DNA from 4 places in the Endozoicomonas sp. 2B-B genome. Region 3 is predicted to be linked to each of the others. Evidence: predicted binding sites of a transcription regulator. Region 3 holds the regulator's gene; each other region holds the start of a gene.
What was found. Region 3 encodes sigma-54, which starts transcription at its own class of promoters, with help from an activator protein. Its sites were predicted from a motif close to TGGCACNNNNNTTGCTNT; they were not measured.
Positions count from the first base shown of each region.

Region 1 (5,167 bases), 2.9 Mb from region 3:
TCGGAAAACATGTTTCTGATACTGAAACTGATGGGAGCTCTTTATCTGGTTTATCTGGGGGTTGATACTATCAGGAAGTCGATGGCTGACACTACCAGTAAACGTCTCAATGATTGTTCTTTGCAGTTTCCCGGCTTCAGTAATCTGTTTAAAAAAGCTTTTCTATTGGGAGCCAGTAATCCAAAAGATATTATTTTCTTTATGGCTTTCTTGCCTCAGTTTATTAATAGAGATCAGGATCTTGTGCAACAAATATTGATCATTGTAATGACTTGGGTTGTAGTGGATTTGGTTTGCAAGCTTCTCTATGGGCTAATGTCGAAATCTGTGAAACCTATGCTGAGTACAAAAAAAAGTATGTCGTTATTTGAGCGTTCTACAGGGGGGCTCTATGTGCTGGCAGGTATCGCTGCCGTGTTGGTTGTGAAATAGAGGATCAGGCTGAAGAGTATCCGGTGGCTGTGTTTTGTTTTCAGTGGCCCATTGTGGACCACTGAAACAGAATGATCAGGTCACATCAATCATGGTGACACTGCCGTCAGGCATCACTTCGGCCATCTGACCCTTGGGTTCTTCCATCAGGAAGAGGGTAAAGAAACCCAACACTGCAGTGCCTGCGATAACCATGAAGAAGGTGGAGTAGTCCACCAGAGACAATACTGTCAGGTAGAAGACAGCGCCCACGTTACCATAGGCTCCTGTCATACCGGCAATTTGACCTGTGAGTCGACGCTTGATCAGGGGTACAGCCGCAAATACCGCACCTTCACCGGCCTGCACAAAGAAGGAGCAGGCCATGGCAGCAACAACAGCAAGAACCAGTGGCCAGCTGGAATCAATGATACTCATCATGTAGTAACCACCGGCCAGGCCTGCAGTGAGAACCAGCAGAGTGATCTTGCGGCCAAACTTGTCACTGAGTAATCCTCCGCCCGGACGGGACATCAGGTTCATGAAGGCATAAGCGGAAGCGACCAGACCCGCCATGACCGGATCCAGTTCAAAGGTATCTGCAAAAAACAGAGGTAGCATGGACACCACGGCCAGTTCAGAACCGAAGGTAGCGAAGTAAAGAACGTTCAGAACGGCCACCTGCTTGAACTGATACTGGTGAATAGCTGGCACAGGCTCGGAGAAAATGTGCTTGTTGACCTGCCAGACTTTCCAGACATCAAACAGGTAGATAGCAGTCAGACCGACATAAATAGCCGTTGAAATCCCGGCACTCAGCATGGCAACACCCTTAGGTGAAAGCTTCCAGGTCAGCAGAGCTAATGCCGCATACATGGGAATCTTCATGATCAGCAGCAAGGCAAAGTCGCCTTTGCTGGTGACTTCCATGGCGCCAATGTTCTTGGGGCGGAAGTAGGTAGCACCTTTAGGGGTATCTGTGACGTTTATGTAGAAGACGACACTGAACAGCAAGGAGATTAATCCGGTCAGGCCAATGGCGTAACGCCAGCCATCTTCTCCACCAAAGAGCAGTGCAATGGTGGGCAGAGACATGGCAGCAGCAGCAGAGCCAAAGTTGCCCCAGCCACCGTAAATACCTTCTGCGGTACCCAATTGGCGAGCGGGGAACCACTCAGATACCAGACGAATGCCGACCACAAAGCCTGCACCAATAGTACCCAGCATAAAGCGGGCTATGGCGGCCTGGGTAAAGTCATCTGCCATGGCATACATAAAACAAGGAATACTGCAGATGGCCAGGAGTCCGGAATAGACTTTTCTGGGACCGTAAACATCAGTGAGCATACCGATGATGACTCGAGCCGGAATAGTGAGGGCTACGTTCAGAATCAGCAGGGTTTTCAGTTCTTCACGAGTCAGGCCCAGAGACTCGGAAATAGCCAGGGCCAGAGGCGCATGGTTAAACCAGACCACAAAGCTAATAAAGAAAGCAATCCAGCTAAGGTGCAGAATCTTGGTCTTCCCGCTAAAAGAAAACAGGTTAAATGAATCGGGGTTGCTCATACATCCTCCTTGTTTAAGAAATTCCCCAAGCAAAAGCAAACATCAGGCCAATATGATAAATGCACCGATTTGACTTGCATTTTTATGCGTATTTAATGAATTTTCTCTTCTATGCAAGAAAGTTCTTTATTTGAGTGCGGGAAGTTTCTGAGAATTTTTATTCTTCTCACCAAAATGGTGCTCTTCAGCTGTTTGATTATTTTTGCGTGCATTATTTTTGTGCGAGCAGCTAAAGTTTCAGGAAAGAATTTCCTGTTTTTATCGTGTTTTGAAAGTGGGCACGGCAGTTGCATAGGCAGAAGAATTAGAAAAGAGGCTGGCTCTAAAGGATGCAGTTGCACCGGCCCAATGCTAGATACTAAAGAGGATGTCTGGGATGATCGGAAAAGAAACCCTGGTGGTTGTCGGTAACGGCATGGTAGGTCACCGCTTTCTGGAGAAACTGGTAGATGCTGGCGGTCTGAAACGCTTCGATGTGGTGGTATTTGGAGAAGAGATCCGTCCTGCCTATGACCGGGTTCATCTCAGTGAATTTTTCACAGGCCGCTCAGCGGATGACCTGTCTATGGTTTCTGAAGGCTTTTATGAGCAGGAAGGCATTAATCTTGTTCTAAATGAAGCTATCACATCAATAAATCGTGAGTCCTGTGAAGTAGTGACAGCCAGTGGCATGACTCAAAAGTACGATCAGCTGGTACTGGCGACAGGTTCCTATCCATTTGTTCCTCCCGTACCCGGGCATGACCGTAAAAACTGTTTTGTCTATCGTACCATCGAAGATCTGGAAGCGATTAAAGAAGCTGCCCGTAACAGTAAGATCGGTGCCGTTGTGGGTGGCGGTCTGTTGGGGCTTGAAGCAGCAAAAGCTCTGAAAGATCTTGGGCTTGAAACCCACGTGGTCGAATTTGCTCCCCGTCTGATGGCTGTTCAGGTGGATGATAGCGGTGGTGCCATGCTCAGACGCAAGATCGAGGGTCTGGGGGTCACGATTCATACCTCCAAAAATACCCGACAGATTGTTGATGGTGAAGGCGCTGTTCACCAGATGCAGTTCGCTGACGGCGAACAACTGAATACCGATATCGTACTGTTTTCAGCCGGTATTCGCCCAAGAGATGAGCTGGCGAAAGCTTCCGGACTGGAGTTGGGTGAGCGAGGCGGTATCGTTATAGATAACGACTGCCGTACATCTGATGAACGTATATTTGCCATTGGTGAGTGTGCACTCTGGAGTGGCCGTATCTTTGGTCTGGTGGCACCGGGCTACCAGATGGGGCAGGTGGTTGTAGATCAGTTGACGGGTAAGGACGGTAATCAGTTTACTGGTGCCGATATGAGCACCAAGCTGAAACTGATGGGTGTTGATGTTGCCAGTATTGGTGATGCCCATGGCAATACCGAAGGTTCCCTGAGCTACCAGCTGATTGATGAAGAGAAAGAAGTTTATAAAAAACTGGTGGTTTCCAGAAATAAGAAAAAGGTTCTGGGAGCTGTATTGATAGGCGATGCTGAAGAGTACGGCAGCCTGTTGCAGATGATGCTGAATGACATGCGTCCCCCGGAAAATCCTGCTGAACTCATTCTGCCTCAGACCGATGGTTCTGCAGCGACAGGTTTGGGCGTGGCTGCTCTGCCAGAAACGGCTCAAATCTGTTCCTGCTATGACGTCAGTAAAGGTGATCTGGTCAACGCGGTAGCCGGTGGCTGCATGGATATGGGGTCACTGAAAGCCGAAACCAGTGCCGGAACCGGCTGTGGTGGCTGTACGGCTCTGGTCAAACAGGTTCTGGATCATGAGCTGACGGAGTTGGGTGTTGAGGTCAAAAAAGATATCTGTGAGCACTTTCCACACTCCAGGCAGGAACTCTATCACCTGGTTCGTGTCGGTGAATTAAAGTCTTTCGACGAAGTTCTGGCAAAGCATGGCAAGGGGCGTGGCTGCGATATCTGTAAGCCTACCATTGGCTCTGTTCTGGCTTCCTGCTGGAACGAATATGTGTTGAAAGATCAGCATGCTCAACTGCAGGATACCAACGATTATTTTCTTGGAAACATGCAGAAAGACGGCACTTATTCCATTGTGCCAAGGGTTCCGGGCGGTGAAATTACGCCCGATAAACTGATCACCATTGGTGAAGTAGGACGGGACTTTAACCTCTACACAAAAATCACCGGTGGCCAGCGTATCGATCTTTTTGGTGCCCGTGTGGAACAGTTGCCAGAGATCTGGAAACGTCTTGTCGATGCCGGTTTTGAAACCGGTCATGCCTACGGTAAATCACTGCGTACCGTGAAATCCTGCGTCGGCAGTACCTGGTGTCGTTATGGGGTGCTGGACAGTGTCAGTATGGCGATTGCAGTTGAAAATCGTTACAGGGGCGTACGTTCTCCTCACAAAATCAAAATGGCTGTGTCCGGATGTACCCGTGAATGTGCTGAAGCCCAGAGTAAAGATGTGGGTGTTATTGCCACGGAAAAAGGCTGGAACCTCTACCTCTGCGGTAATGGTGGCATGAAGCCTCGTCATGCCGACCTGTTTGCCACCGAGCTGGATGATGAAACGCTGGTCAAATACATCGATCGTTTCCTGATGTTCTACATTCGCACTGCAGATCGTCTGCAGCGTACTTCTGTCTGGATGGAAAATCTGGAGGGTGGTCTCGATTACCTGCGCGAAGTGATTATTGAGGACAGCCTGGGTATCTGTCAGGAGCTTGAAGATGAGATGACCTACCTGGTGGGTACCTATCAATGTGAATGGAAAACCACCCTCTCAGATCCTGAGAAACTCAAACGTTTCAATCACTTTATTAACAGTGATGAAAGCGACACTAATGTGGTGTTTGTGAACGAGCGAGATCAGATTCGTCCGGCTACCCGTGACGAAAAAATTGCCCTTAAACAGCTGTAAACGAAGTGCCTATAGCGCTGAAAAACAGGAGACTTTAATCATGACTCAAGTGCTCACAGCCAGTACAGCCAATAAAGGTTGGACAACCGTTTGCAGTGAAAGTGATCTTATTCCTAACCTGGGTGTCTGTGCTCTGGTGGATGGTGTGCAGGTTGCGTTGTTTAAAGTAGACGACCAAGTCTATGCATTGGATAACTATGATCCATTCAGTCAGGCCAATGTTATCTCTCGTGGTCTGGTAGGTGATCTGGAAGGGCGTCTGGTAGTGGCATCGCCCAT
Region 1 covers NZ_JBLZMU010000001.1:2,740,596-2,745,762, forward strand. The annotation lists gene ACOMHB_RS10860 (LysE family translocator) at 1-432, shown strand, start outside; gene ACOMHB_RS10865 (NarK family nitrate/nitrite MFS transporter) at 508-1,977, opposite strand; gene nirB (nitrite reductase large subunit NirB) at 2,354-4,888, shown strand; gene nirD (nitrite reductase small subunit NirD) at 4,929-5,167, shown strand, end outside.
Region 1: nirB (nitrite reductase large subunit NirB) is a predicted target of sigma-54. The motif match lies at 2,254-2,271, and genes of this name have one in related genera.

Region 2 (5,167 bases), on a different contig from region 3:
TTCACTGGCTTTTCGGTCTGCTGCCAGTTTAGCCTCCTCCAGGCTTAGCCCGGAGAGATCGGCTATTTCACTATGAGAGCAATCGCCAAAGCCCCTGAACCGGAAGCCGTACTGCTCGCGAAACTGTTTCAGTACCCTGCGTATCGCCTTGTAGGGTTGACCATGGAAGTAATGGGTATTCTTGTCAGTATCAGACGACTGAAAGTAGTGAGCCGGGATGGTGGTAATCATTCCGTTTTCGGTAATAAATGGATGATCCAGAGCCATCTCCAGTTGCAGAGGCAGTACCTCACTGAGGGTTTTGCTGGTATTGAAAACAACCGGAATATTTTGCTCTCTCAACTGGTCCAAAGCGGGTTTTGCCGCCGCCCAGCTGTAGCTATCATGATCCAGCAAGGTACCATCGAGGTCGGAAAATATGACCAGCTTCGTCATCGCCTTTTTGCTGTTGAACATCGACTCAAACTCTGTCCAGACGTTTTTGGTAGATGGTATTGGTGGCCTCGACAAAACCACTGACACTGCCACAGTCAAAGCGCTCACCTTCAAACTTGCAGGCAATAACACAGCCCTGTCTGGCCTGAGTCAGAATGGCGTCAGTCAGCTGCACTTCTCCGTTTATTCCGGGTTCAGTGTTCTCAATAATGTCGAAAATATCCGGTGTCAGGACATAACGTCCAATCACTGCCAGATTACTGGGCGCTTCTGAGGGGGCTGGTTTTTCCACCATATCGGTCACACGGATCAGGTTATCGCTCAGAGCTTCACCGGCAATCACACCGTATTTATCGACTTCGGATTCGGGCACTTCCTGAACAGCCACAATGGTGCAGCGAAACTGTTTGTAGAGATTGACCAACTGCGACATAACCAACGGACCACTGTCGTTAACACAGAGATCATCGGCCAGCACCACACCAAAAGGCTGATCGCCCATAAGAGTTCGTCCGCAGAGAATGGCATGCCCCAGCCCCTGCATCTGGTTCTGTCGAGTATAGGAAAAAGTACAGGCCGCCATCACTTCTCGAATGGTCGACAGTTTTTCTTCTTTGCCACTGCCAGCGATTTCCGCTTCCAGTTCATAGTTAATATCAAAATGATCCGGAATCGCCCGTTTGTTTCTGCCATTGACAAACCCCAGGTCAGTCAGACCTGCCAGCATGGCTTCTTCTACGCCATATTGAATCAGGGGTTTATCAACAATAGGCAGCATCTCCTTGGGCATGGACTTGGTGGCGGGTAAAAAGCGGGTTCCATACCCCGCAACAGGAAACAGACATTTTTTAATCATATTATTGCTCGTCTTATTGAGAAGTTTTGCATCTCATCAGGCTATAAGCAGAAGTCGTGCCAATTCAGAAAACCACCCGCCGGGCTCAACATCATTTACAATGATTGAAGGTTTTATAAATACGGGAGTGGCATGACTCCTGCTGCAAAGAAGAAAAAGTACTAAAAAAACATTGCCAAAGGGGAAGATGTATCGTGCAAAGTTACCCTAAAGCCTTCCATGAGTTTCATCAGGCCATGACTCAGCTTCTGACACTCCCTTATGGACAGGAAGCGGGCGAGATAGCCGCCAGAATTGTCCGTAGAGTTCAGTATCACCTTCATGAAAACCCTCCCAAAACAGTCACTGGCTGGTCAGAAAAAGATATCTTTCTGATTACCTATGGCGACACCCTCTATGACAACAGTGAACAGCCACCTCTTCAGGTCTTGAAGGGATTTCTTGATGGCTATCTGAACGAGGTTATTAATACCCTTCACATTCTTCCCTACCTTCCCTACAGCTCGGATGATGGCTTTTCTGTGATTGATTACCTGTCGGTCAACGAGCAGCTGGGAAGCTGGCAGGATATCGAAGCCATCGCCAGTGACTATCAGCTTATGTCGGATCTGGTGATTAACCATGTCTCCCGGGAAAGTCTCTGGTTTGCCGACTTTGTCAGTGGTCATCAGCCCGGCCGGGATTACTTTATTGAAGAAGACCCGGAGACTGATCTCAGTGAAGTGACCCGCCCAAGAAACTCCCCCCTGCTGGTGCCTATTCATACAAGGCGAGGGCTGAAACACGTCTGGGCCACCTTCAGTGAAGATCAGATGGATCTGAACTTTAAAAACCCCGATGTGCTGATACAGATGGTAGATGTCCTGCTCTTTTATCTGGCCCGCGGCACCATGGTAGTCAGGTTGGATGCCGTCGCTTTTCTCTGGAAGAAACCGGGCACTCACTGCATAAACCTGCCCGAGACCCATGCCATCGTGAAACTGTTCCGACTGATTATGGAGAGAGCCTGTCCTGGCAGTACGCTGCTGACCGAAACCAATGTCCCCCACGAGGAGAACATCAGTTATTTCGGGGAACAGGATGAGGCACACATGGTTTATCAATTTGCCCTGCCGCCCCTGATATTGCATGCACTCAATCGGGGCACAGAAAAACACCTTGTGCAATGGGCCCGTAACCTGCCCGATTACCCCGAGAGTTGTACCGTTCTGAACTTTACTGCCTCTCATGATGGCATAGGCCTGCGTCCGCTGACGGGGGTGATCCCGGAAAATGAAGTTTCAGAGCTGATCGACAGCATGCACCGTTTTGGGGGGTTCGTCAGCATGCGCACCCTTTCGGACAACACTGAATCACCTTATGAGATCAATATTGCCCTGTTTGATGCCATGAAAGGGACGAGAAGGGGTGAGGACCAATGGCAAGTGCAGCGATTTCTCTGCTCCCAGCTCATCATGCTGGGGATGCGCGGAATACCTGCTTTTTACATACACAGCCTGTTTGCCACACACAATGATTTGGCAGGCGTCGAGAGTAGTGGCAGAACCCGCTCGATCAATCGCCGCAAGTGGTTACTGGAAGAATTATTGCCTGAGCTGGAAAACCCGGTTTCGATTCGGTCACTGGTTTTCCATTCGTTGTTGAATCACATCAAAGTTCGCAAACAGGAGCCTTGCTTTCATCCCAATGCCTCCCAAACCATTCTGGATATGGCGCCGGGGATTTTTGCATTCTTGCGAACATCTCCCTGTGGCCGCCGGAAACTGGTGGCTATACACAACCTGACATCGGCCCATCAAACGTTGAACCAGCCAGACTATGTCGGCTGGTCCGATTTACTGGGCAGTGGGACCATACAGGACCTGCAACTCAAGCCCTATCAGGTATTGTGGTTAGCAAAAACGCCGTAAACCCTCGCCCAATCGAGGGTGATATTTTTTGCTGGGCGATCCGGAGCTAACAAAAGATAATAGTCGTCTAAATAAATGACCAAAGTCATCTATCTAACCCTCGAATGGCTCGTGATCACACTCTTGGGGCACAAAAAACGATAAGTACTTCTATGCGTTTTTAACAGAATCTCTTTGCCAGAAAGCGCGCTTATTTCCATGGTCTACACTCTCTCAACGGTAAACCAGGATGTAACAATAAAGTGAAACGCCCACTCTTTGCAGCACTGCTGTTGCTGTCTATCGCCTGCCAGGCGTCAATAAGACACTTTGTTGTCGAGCTTGAACAGGATGCAGGTTCTCCAGACAAAAGCTTTTCTATCAAACAGCATGACCCGCATACTTTGCCGAACACTCCTTCAATCATTGCCAGCAACAACGGTCATTCAGACCAGGATTCCCCGGCAAATGACACACCCTTCGGACCCGGTATTTTCGGGCTAATAACGATCATTATTGAGTCGGTTTCGTGGCATTTGCTTTACGCCTCCCAGTGGCTGGTTGCTTACGAACTGATCCTGACCAGCCATGACACACAAAGCTCCAAAACTTATTCACGGCTACCTTTAGAATCGTTTATCACTGTCGGTTTGTTTTTAAGCAACTATTGGAACTCCGATTCACCGATGTTCAACCCGATTGGACAACAAGAGTCGAGCCAGGATTATCCCTTTGTGATCAACACTATGGCGCTCAGCTCCGGAGAGAACCAACAACAAGGCCAACTATCGGAATCATCCACCCGGCAAGCCTCAGGAACAACCTCAGGGTTCAGAGGCACTATCACCAGCCACCAGCATTCCGACTCTGACGGCGGTGACGAAGTCCCTGAACAACACCAACATACTTTGGGTTTAAATTGTTTCGCAGATAACTGTAATGGCGTTTGTAAATTCCGACAATCAGGTGCAAGACCGAAACAAAGCTCAAGGCCCAATGAAGACTTCAATCGACAGAGCCCTCTCGTGCAACACACCTGTAAAGTGACAGTGTTCGGGGAGGGTGGTCGGCAGCGAGCATGCGGGCAAGTCTGCCAGAGTAATACAGCCCTGAAGGATCACAAAAGAAGAAAACACAGGCAACACACCTGTTACGTAACAGTCGCCATTTGCAATGGTCGACGGTGGCCATGCGGACTTGGCTTCAGGACTGCTCGGGGCCTGATGTGGCATAAAAGAATACATCAAAGACACAGGCCCGATAATCCGAACAACAATAATGGCGCCACAACAAAGCATGGAGGCTGATCGGGAATAGACTGCCCCTCACTCTTGAGACTGTCGCAAAAATGCGGCGCTGGTATGGGGTTAAAAACGCCACCGGAGGTCTGCCGGTGGTCTTATGTCTTTCCATCTTTGATGGCATCCCTGGTGGCGTCTGCTTATGTGACGAAGCAGCCCTTCTTCACTCTCGAAGATCCTCCCGCATAGTTGCTGCGTCATTCGACGTACGCGACCCTCGTTAAAATTCACGTATAGGATCACGTCACAAAATACTGACCCGGGAACCTGATGGCTTCTGTTGGGATCCGACCATCTAATATCCAATTCGTCGTCATGGTATCTACTGTCGTTGTGATCCTCCTGCTCTAGTACATGAAGAACTTCTCCGCATACTCGCTGCTCACCATCTCCCCCGACCACTATCACATCACAGAATAGTGGCGCAGTGTGGTATCGCATTTTGTGTTCTGACAGCCCCTCTCTATCGCTGCAGCGCTTCCCGCAGGGCGCCCGCTCACCACTGCTCGTTTTCATCAGCACATCACAGACAAATCGCCCGGCGGGATCAGGATCTCCACTGGTAGATGTACTGGCTGCCCCTGACCTCGCCAGGATGTCAGGTCTCAGTTGTTCTTGCCGGAGGAGTTCCTCGTATGCAAATTCTGAGAGAGTATAAGACCTTGGTTCGAATGTTACCGTTGTGA
Region 2 covers NZ_JBLZMU010000002.1:19,796-24,962, reverse strand. The annotation lists gene ACOMHB_RS24435 (HAD-IIB family hydrolase) at 1-456, opposite strand, end outside; gene galU (UTP--glucose-1-phosphate uridylyltransferase GalU) at 461-1,291, opposite strand; gene ACOMHB_RS24425 (sugar phosphorylase) at 1,486-3,201, shown strand; gene ACOMHB_RS24420 (hypothetical protein) at 3,444-4,487, shown strand; gene ACOMHB_RS24415 (hypothetical protein) at 4,548-5,167, opposite strand, start outside.
Region 2: ACOMHB_RS24425 (sugar phosphorylase) is a predicted target of sigma-54. The motif match lies at 1,420-1,437, and genes of this name have one in related genera.

Region 3 (5,167 bases):
AGGATCTGGCAGTCACTGATCGACCGGTACTGATCACCAACGACACTGGACGTACGCGCGCCATTGGTATGGAGGCTTTCTTCAAGGAGAGTCTGGTTAAACTCAAGTCTAGGGTAAGAGGATTTCATGAGCCAAAGCCATGAACAGGCCAAGCGCCTTGATCCAAATGAGCGGCCAGACAGAAAGAGTCGTCGCAGAGGGGTCGAATATTACCTGATGCTGGGGGCCACGGTTCTGCTTCCAGTCATGGCACAAGCATTGCCATCTGACCGGCAGAAGCCTATTGAGATCGAGTCCAACACCGCCGATATCGATAACAAGAAAGGTGTATCCATCTATAAAGGCAATGTTGTGATGATTCAGGGCACCACCCGAATTACCGGAGACAAGGTGACCATCTATTCCGTCCAGCAGGAAGTTAAAAAAATTGTGGCAGAAGGCGACAAGGAAAGAGCTTACTACGAAGAACAGCAACCTGATGATCAAGGCATTCTGAAAGCCTGGGGTCATACTATCGATTATCAGGTGGCTGGCGATAAGATCCAACTGATCAAACAGGCGCAGTTGACCCAGAAGGGTGATACCTTCACAGGTGAACGTATTGATTATGACCTGACCAAACAGACCGTGAATGCCAAGGGCAGCGAGAACAAAAGCAACCCGGATGGTCGGGTCAAAATGATTTACCAACCCAAACCTGAGAGCAAGCAGTAGTACTAATATCCCATTACACTCACTGCTCAACGACTGAACAGGCTTGAAAGGGCTGCCAGAAAAACGACAGCTAACTTTTAAACAGGAAGACAAACTCCGGATGGCAACGCTTAAGGCAGAACATCTCAGTAAAAGCTACAAAGGCAGACAGGTCGTCAAAGATGTATCTCTGGCTGTCGACAGTGGTCAAATTGTCGGACTTCTTGGCCCCAACGGGGCAGGTAAAACTACCTGCTTCTACATGATTGTAGGTCTCGTAAAAGCAGACGGTGGACAGGTTGACCTTAGTGGCCAGAGTTTAACTCACGAACCTATGCATGGCCGGGCCAGAGCTGGCGTAGGTTATCTGCCACAGGAAGTTTCTATTTTCAGGAAATTGACGGTCACCGATAACCTGCTCTCGATATTGGAAACCCGTTCCGACCTTTCCCGGAAAGATCGCATCGCAAAAATGGAGTCATTGCTGGAAGAGTTTAATATCAATCATATCAGGGACAATCCGGGTATGAGCCTTTCCGGTGGTGAAAAGCGCAGGGTAGAAATTGCCCGAGCTCTTTGCACTGACCCAAAATTTATTCTGCTCGATGAACCCTTTGCCGGTGTTGACCCCATTTCTGTTGGTGACATCAAGGCCATTATCACGCACCTGAAAGCCCGGGACATCGGAGTCCTGATTACCGACCACAATGTCCGGGAGACACTGGATATCTGCGAGAAGGCCTACATTGTCAGCGAAGGCACTATTATTGCCGAGGGTGATAGTCAGACTGTCCTGGCTAATCAAAAGGTTCGTGACGTTTATCTCGGGCATCAGTTCAGTCTCTGATCATCTCTTGACTGGTCTCGCGAAAGAAGCGGGCAAAGATGTTGAGCTGATTTATTTTCATACTCTTGTTCTGAATGTTGCATGGCTGACTTGATGAATCACTTTCCCGAAGCTTCAGATGTGATTATAATCCCAGTGACATGGAGAGTAGCCCAATCAAAATAATGAGCAGACACTGAGATATAACTGTCAGGCGCTGATGGCATCAAATCTGGCACCCTCAGTGCAGACACCGAAGTAAAGGTATACAGTTGCCTATGAAGCCATCCTTACAGCTAAAAATGGGCCAGCAGCTGACCATGACACCTCAGCTGCAGCAGGCCATAAGGCTTCTGCAACTTTCCACTCTGGACCTTCAGCAGGAAATCCAGGAAGTTCTTGAATCCAATCCGATGCTGGAGTCTGAAGAGTCCGTTGAGGAACCACCTGCATCTGGTGATGAAGGGGAACAGCCTGTTGACTTCAATGAAAAAGCAGAACAGCCCCCGGAACCAGAAGAACCCCAGTGGGCTGACAGCATACCCAATGACCTGCCCGTTGACTCCGGATGGGATGATGTCTATTCCAGCCTGCCCGCTGCAACCGATGAAGAACATGATCCTTTTGCCCGCTCCCGGGCCAATGAGTCCCTCCAGGACTATCTGGAATGGCAGTTAAACCTGACTCCCATGACTGACAGAGACAGGCTGATGGGCCTGGCTGTGATCGAAGCCATCAATAATGACGGGTACCTCACTCACTCCCTGGAAGAAATTTATCTCTCGCTACAGGAACAGTTAGAGGAACTGGCGTTTGAAGAACTTCAGGTCATGCAACGACGGATTCTTCACTTTGATCCGGTGGGTTGTGCCAGCGCCAACCTGAAAGAATGTCTCGAAGTTCAACTCAATCAACTGCCACAAGAAACCCACTTCCTGAAAGAAGCACGTCTGCTGATCCAGAATCATCTACAGGCTCTGGGTAGTCGTGACTATGCCCAAATCATGCGGCGTACCCGTCTCAAAGAACATCAACTGAGGGAAGCCCTTAACCTTGTTCAAAGCCTCAACCCGAGGCCCGGATCAGAAATCGGCCAGGCGGACACGGAATACGTCACCCCCGATATTTCGGTCACCAAAGTCAGGGACCGCTGGGCGGTTGAACTGAACTCAGAATCCCTGCCCAGACTTCGCATCAACAACAATTACGCCTCAATGGTGCAACGTGCCAACAACAGTCGTGACAATGTCTTTATGAAGAACCAGCTGCAGGAAGCCCGCTGGTTTCTGAAAAACCTGCAAAGTCGTAACGAAACCTTACTGAAAGTAGCCGGCAAGATTGTTGAATTTCAGAAAGATTTTCTGGAGCAGGGTGAGCAGGCCATGAAGCCCCTGGTGTTGGCAGACATTGCTCAGGCAGTGGATATGCACGAGTCCACTATTTCCAGGGTCACTACACAGAAATACATGCACACTCCAAGAGGCGTGTTTGAGCTGAAATACTTTTTCTCCAGCCATGTCAGCACAGCCACTGGTGGAGAGTGCTCATCAACAGCCATCAGAGCCTTGATTAAAAAACTGGTATCCGATGAAAACCCTAAAAAACCACTGAGTGATAACAAAATCGCCGGCTTGCTGGGGGACCAGGGGATCAAAGTGGCCAGGAGAACCATCGCCAAATATCGTGAATCAATGAATATACCGCCATCGAATGAACGCAAGCAGCTTATCTGAGCCTTCAGCGATTGAGGTAACAAGCCCTTATACCACAAATCGCCCCATAGATTTTTTGTCTCAGAACAGCGCTAACTGTCATTGACAGTGATAGACTTTCAATCAGGGTTGCCCGTACAATCCCGGGGGCAGTCCAATGTCGAGAATCGGGATCAGCAGGAGAGCGTTACATGCAAGTCAACATCAGTGGACATCATGTAGAGGTGACTGAGGCTCTGAAAGATTATGTCACCAAGAAACTCGACCGCCTTGCCGCCCACTTTGATCAGATTACAAACGTTCAGGTCACTCTGAGTGTTGAGAAACTGAAGCACAAAGTGGAAGCGACTCTACATGTTCGTAGGGCGGATATTAATGCAACCGCTGAGGCTGAAGATATGTACGCTGCCATTGATGACATGTCGGACAAACTGGATCGACAACTGGTAAAACACAAAGAGAAAACGCTTGACCGGCTACAGGGTGCCAACGGCCGCCTGTAAGCATCGATCGTTGTATGATTATTGAAAACATTCTAACCCCCGGGCGCACCCTCTGCGATGTGCAGGGGGCCAGCAAAAAGAAAATCCTGGAAATTGTTGCGGAAATCATCAGTGAGCATGTTCCCGCTATCAAAACCAAGGATCTGTTTAACAAGCTGATTAACAGAGAGCGACTCGGTACCACCGGTTTGGGCAAAGGCATAGCCCTGCCTCACTGTCGCTCCAGTGCTTGTCAGCATCCTACCGGACTTCTGATCAAACTGTCTGAACCCATAGATTTTGACTCTGTGGACAAGCAGCCGGTCGATCTGGTGTTCGCACTTATTGTTCCGGAAGAAAATACTCAGGAACATCTCAATATATTGCAGGCTGTCGCTGAGCGTTTTCAATCAGAAGTATTGTTAAGTCAGATGCGAGCGGCAGAAAATTCCGAGGCACTTTACAGCATCATCTGTTCCCCCGTTTAACGACTGTAGATAAAAAATATTTTGCTTGCTGATCTGATAACAGAAGCAGGCAAAATGTTTCTTGCTCAGAAATCCTTTCTTCTTCACTTTTGTCACTACAAAGCCTATTTATCCTTCAAAACTGCATGGAATAGAAATATCCGGACTATGCTAGAAATAAAAGAAAGCGACTGGTTCTAATCTCATTAGGTTTTGATAGACTTGCCTCACTCGGAACCAGGTGAGAGACCTGTTTACACAGTCAAACAATCGGGAAGGACACACCATGAAGCTGGTCATCATCAGTGGACGTTCAGGCTCCGGCAAAAGCTCCGCCCTTCACGCCCTTGAAGATGAGGGTTTTTACTGTGTAGACAACCTTCCTGCCAGCATGCTGAATGATCTGCCAACCAATCTTAAAAGCAACCTGGTCGAACCGCACCGTATGGCTGTCAGCCTCGATGTTCGTAATGTGCCCGGCTCTCTGGAACGCTTCCCGACATTGTTGGAAAAGTTGAAAAAACAGGGGGTTGAGTGTCAAGTAATCTTTCTCGACGCAGACAGCAACACCCTGATGAAGCGCTATAGTTCGACACGCCGTCGCCATCCTCTGAGCAATGACAAGGTTTCCCTGACAGAAGCCATTAATCTGGAAAAGAAACTGCTGGCCCCACTGGCTGAAGAAGCTGATATTAGGCTGGACACTTCGCCACTGTCTGTCCATGAAATCAGAGAACAGATAAGACAACGACTCTGCGGCTCCACCAGCAAAAGTATGACCCTGATGATTCAGTCCTTTGGCTTCAAGCACGGTATGCCAGTTGATGCCGACTACGTCTTTGATGTTCGCTGTCTGCCTAATCCTTTCTGGGTTGAAGCCTTAAGATCCTTCACTGGCCAGGATCAGCCAGTTAAAGATTTTCTGGCATCAGAACCCATGGTGAATGAGATGTTTGAAGATCTCAGCACATTCGTGGAAAAATGGTT
Region 3 covers NZ_JBLZMU010000001.1:5,681,584-5,686,750, forward strand. The annotation lists gene lptC (LPS export ABC transporter periplasmic protein LptC) at 1-143, shown strand, start outside; gene lptA (lipopolysaccharide transport periplasmic protein LptA) at 127-714, shown strand; gene lptB (LPS export ABC transporter ATP-binding protein) at 815-1,540, shown strand; gene ACOMHB_RS21060 (RNA polymerase factor sigma-54) at 1,798-3,252, shown strand; gene hpf (ribosome hibernation-promoting factor, HPF/YfiA family) at 3,423-3,734, shown strand; gene ACOMHB_RS21070 (PTS sugar transporter subunit IIA) at 3,749-4,201, shown strand; gene rapZ (RNase adapter RapZ) at 4,467-5,167, shown strand, end outside.

Region 4 (5,167 bases), 4.6 Mb from region 3:
GCCATTATGACGGTGGTCTTGACGATCATCTCTTCTGTCTTCTCTGTTATCCTGGCGGTCGTCTCGACGCTCTTCACGATTATCCTGACGATCGTCATGACGTTCTTCGCGATTGTCCTGACGGTCGTCTCGACGCTCTTCACGATTATCCTGACGGTCGTCACGGCGCTCTTCACGGATTTCATCCCGATCATTATTGCCCGGGCTTGCATGGACCATTGTTGAGACCGGTGAAAAAGTGGTGAGTAAAACTAAAAACGTAAACAGTCGTTTTATCATATGGGTTCTCTCCAGAGAGGTCTGAAGCTCAATGGCTCCAGACCCGGAAGCTTAGTCGTTCAGCTGCCACTTCTCGGTTGTCTGTTATCAGGCAGACTTACCCATCAGCAGAACACTGGCCTGAACGCGTCCGGTTCCTTCGGTGTCGTAATAGAATCTTACTTTTTCAATGGCCCTTGCTTTGCCGGGCAGGTCAATGACGCGGGAGCTACCGCCTTTTCTGACTTTGCTGCGGATGGCTACTTCACGGCTCTGACCGTTCTCGTAGTGAACAATCACTTTGTCGAAATCCACGTCTGCACCTTTGACCTTGAACTGCAGACGCTTGAAAGCACCGTCTCTCAGACCAACACGGATGGTGTCTACTTCTGCACGACGACTGACTTTCTTTTCGCCCAGAAGCTCCCAGCCAGCCGCAGATGCAGTCTGTGCAAAGCCAGACATCACCATGGTCATCAGCAGAGTAAACATTGAAAGTGCGCGTTTCATAGTGATTGTTCTCCTGAAATTTTCACTATTTGTCCTTGAGGCCATCCTGTCTTTGTAGGGATATGGCCATTGCTACCAAATGGAGTTGAGGCAGTCATCTTAATTTGTAGAGCAATGCTATAGCGAAGAAAGTAGTATCTCTATAGGGATAACTACCGAGGGGGATAATTTTGATTTCGAGTTAACTTATTGATTTAAATTATTTTTTTATACAATGAAAAGTGTCAGTGACGAGTAAAATCTGGCAGTGCGTGGGGCAGCCGTTCTCAGGGCAAGAACGGCCAATGACATCAGCAGCAACCGTCGGACGATCCAGCTTTTTCCAATTCGGCCACTTTCTTTTCGAGGGCTTCCAGTCTTTCACGGGTATGCTTCAGAACCGCGACCTGGGCATCAAACTCGTCACGGGTGACCAGTTCAAATTTGGCCAGAGCACTGCTCACCATTGCCTTGATGTTGTGCTCAATATCTTCCCGGGTCTGGCTTTTCTGCCCACCCAGAACCTGTCCTGCTTTGCCGGCAATACTACCGATAAGGGAGGCTTTATCGATCATCGATTATTCCTGCAATTGCTATGATTTAAAACCGGCAGTGATGATACCACAAGCAGCTATTTCGCCGTGCCTGCTTTTATGTGCTAAATTTCTTATGCCAACGATTCAAATCAAACCTGTATCTGCCCTTGGCTGGTTCTCTCTGTTCGCAAGTCTTATCGTCTCAAACAGCATCAACGCTGCAGATAACTGAGACGACGCCTATACCACGCCAACCGAGGATTTCTCGGTGCACGCAATCAACAATGGTTATAGCTTGTCCGATGCACGACGGGTGCATAATGAGTGGAGCTTGAGCAAATGCTGGGTACAGAAACGTGGGGACCAGGGCCTACCGCTGTTGTACTCAAAATGGACCAGGGCTCGACTTATGGCGTGCTTGCCAATCGTATTTGGGATCTGGCCGCTGAAGATAAGGGTTATGATTTTAATGCTTCTTCTATGTCATAGGCAGGTGATGAACCGTTGCACTAAATAAGTTCACGATTCGAGTGCAACACATGATAACTGAGCTTTGTTGTTGATGCATAAAGTTTAAATAGGTGAGCGAAAATGCTTTTTTTTCATTGTGCGGGTTTTGCTGACTGGTTATTTCCAGAGTCTGGCGCAGTGCCTGCCTATAATCCGCCAGACTCAGTTGCTGGAAGTAGACCATCAGCAGTGCGTAGGACTGTTTTAGCGACGGCCCTTGTTTTAGCAGCCGGTACGGCGTCAGCCTACAATTGTTACAAATCCGACGTTGCTGAATACTTCGGTATTTCCGTTCACAACAACAGCGATCTGGAGCTGCACCTGGATCTCGGTGATCCGAAGCATGGCACTGTGGATCATGAGCGCAACGTCTATATCACACCGCATACCAGGAAGGACACATCTGTGTGCAGCGATGGGCTGTTTACGGGAGTTGAAACCTATATACGTCTATACGATCCCGACTATAGCTATCTGGCAGATTGGTACGTAAAGCAGCCCTACCTTGGCCAAAACACCATCAAATACCATCGCTATACCTACAGCGGGCTCAAGTGTCATACCATCTATTACTATCAGTGGACATACTACAACGATCAAGGAGAACTGCGATGGAATCGCAGCGTAGCTGAGTCTGAACCGCACATGCTCTTCACCCACAGACAGACTATTAATGTAGAGGTAACCTGCGATGGATGAGACTTTTTTATCAACCATTAGCTACAGTTGTCGTTAATGTGCTGTGATTTAAGGCTGGCGATCATGATGCCACTGGCAGCTGATGATCGGTTGCACTAAAAAAGCGCACGATATGAGTGCAAAGTGCATAATAGATGGGCTTTGTTGGTGCATAAACTTTGATGAGCCAACGGGAATGGTCCTTGTTCGCTCTGCAGGCCCTGTCGACAGGTTATTTCAGAATTTGGCACATTGCCTGCATATAAGCCACCAAACTCAGTTGGAAATTAGATCAGCTGAATACTTAGGGCTGGGAGCGCGGATCACAATAACAATGTCCGGATTTTCCCTGTTGGCCAACAGGATTCACTCAGGAGAGCTTTTATGAAGTTGGTATCAGCCATCATTAAGCCATTCAAACTGGACGACGTGCGAGAGGCTTTGTCCGAGATTGGTGTTCAGGGTATCACTGTCACCGAAGTTAAGGGGTTCGGTCGACAGAAAGGACATACTGAGCTTTATCGTGGAGCTGAATATGTGGTTGATTTTCTGCCCAAGGTTAAGCTGGAGGTCGGCATTGCAGATGACTTGCTGGATCAGGTGATCGAAGCCATTTCTTCAGCTGCCAACACAGGAAAGATTGGTGACGGGAAGATCTTCGTTACCAATCTGGAGCAGGCGATTCGGATCAGAACTAACGAAACTGGCGAAGACGCTATTTGATGTTCAGAGCAGCGAGAGACCATAGTCAGGGAGTTCATGGTTCTCAGGGTGCATGCACAACAATAAACAAGTTTTGTCGTTTGCTTAAGATACACTAAAAGCACTTGACGACATTCGCGAAAATAAAAATAGCTAATGTGGAAACAGTTTCCGGGTTGAGGAGACTGTTTTCAGGGCACAAATGCCGTAGCAAAAGACTACTTATCTGCTGAACTTTTTTGGGAGGAGCCCTGTGGAAAATCTGGCTCAAGTGTCGTACGCACTCGATACTTTCTACTTTCTGATGTCCGGTGCGCTGGTAATGTGGATGGCAGCAGGTTTTGCCATGCTCGAAGCCGGTCTGGTCCGTTCTAAAAACACGGTTGAAATTCTGACTAAAAATATCGCCCTGTTTGCGATTGCCTGTACCATGTACCTGCTCTGTGGTTATGCCATTATGTATCCCGGAGCCAATGAAGGCGGTATCCTGCCGGTCCTTGGTTCTCTGATTGGTAATGAAAACACGGTTGCAGCGGTAACTGCCGGTGGTGATGATGCGCCATATTACTCTGCACGTTCAGACTTCTTCTTCCAGGTGGTCTTTGTAGCGACTGCAATGTCGATCGTTTCCGGTGCGGTTGCAGAGCGCATGAAACTCTGGTCTTTCCTGCTGTTTGCGGTCTTCATGACAGGCTTCATCTATCCCGTACAGGGCTTCTGGAAATGGGGTGGTGGATTCCTGAACGAAGCCAACTTCCAGGACTTCGCAGGTTCCGGTGTTGTGCACATGGCCGGTGCTGCTGCCGCTCTGGCAGGTGTGCTGCTTCTGGGTGCACGCAAAGGCAAATACGCTAAAGACGGCGCTGTTAATGCGATCCCTGGTGCCAACCTGCCACTCGCTACCCTGGGCACCTTTATTCTGTGGCTGGGATGGTTCGGCTTCAATGGCGGTTCTCAGCTGAAACTGTCTGATGTTGAAAATGCGAACGCTGTCGCCCAGATCTTTGTCAACACTAATGCTGGCGCTGCTGGTGGTGTCATTGCTGCTCTGATCGTAGCCCGTGTCCTGTTCGGTAAGGCTGACCTGACCATGGCTCTGAACGGTGCTCTGGCCGGTCTGGTATCCATCACCGCTGAGCCGCTGACACCAAGCGCAGTATCTGCCACTCTGATCGGTGGTGTTGGTGGCGCTCTGGTTGTCTTTGCCATTCTGGCTCTGGACAAGCTGCGCATCGACGATCCAGTGGGTGCAATTTCTGTACATGGTGTTGTAGGTATCTGGGGTCTGCTGGCTGTACCTCTGACCAACGACGGTGCAACTTTCGGCGCCCAGCTGTTGGGTATCGGTTCAATCTTCGCCTGGGTATTCCTCTCTTCCCTGATCGTCTGGGCTGCTATCAAGCAGATACTTGGTCTGCGTATTACTGAAGAAGAAGAGTATGAAGGTGCTGACCTGACCGAATGTGGTATGGAAGCTTATCCCGAGTTCATGGGTAAACAGTGATAAGATGTAGGTGATTAAAAAAAGCTGTCGCCGTGTGTCTGTCGCTACAAGCATCGTGGTAGTGGCGACAGTGGTGGGTGCAACCATGTCCTGACAAAAAAAGTAGTAATGACATAAAACAGCTACTTTGACAAAAAAGACCTCGGCAACAATGCTTCAGGTGTTGTGTGACCGAGGTCTCTTTTATGTACCGTAGAAAACCAGGGAAATCCAAGGTTAACGCTGGATTCAAGCAATAAGTGCAATCGACTGCCCGGTGTAGACTTCAAGAGGCGTTCGGTCACCTAAAACTTTTCTTGGCATGGTATTAATCAATAACTCCATCGTTCTGACATCTTCATCAGTCAGATCCCGTAGGAGCCTCACCGAGAATAGACTGCCCTACGCGGCAACTGCTCCTGCGTTGCTCTAGCTCCTGCATCCATGCAGTCGTGCGGCGGCAGCAAATTGGTCTGAAAATCTGCTTTTGTTCGTCAAATAGCTCGCTATT
Region 4 covers NZ_JBLZMU010000001.1:1,047,470-1,052,636, forward strand. The annotation lists gene ACOMHB_RS04285 (RT0821/Lpp0805 family surface protein) at 1-279, opposite strand, end outside; gene ACOMHB_RS04290 (DUF2541 family protein) at 367-768, opposite strand; gene ACOMHB_RS04295 (accessory factor UbiK family protein) at 1,059-1,322, opposite strand; gene ACOMHB_RS04300 (hypothetical protein) at 1,875-2,492, shown strand; gene glnK (P-II family nitrogen regulator) at 2,856-3,194, shown strand; gene ACOMHB_RS04310 (ammonium transporter) at 3,427-4,677, shown strand.
Region 4: glnK (P-II family nitrogen regulator) is a predicted target of sigma-54. The motif match lies at 2,717-2,734, and genes of this name have one in related genera.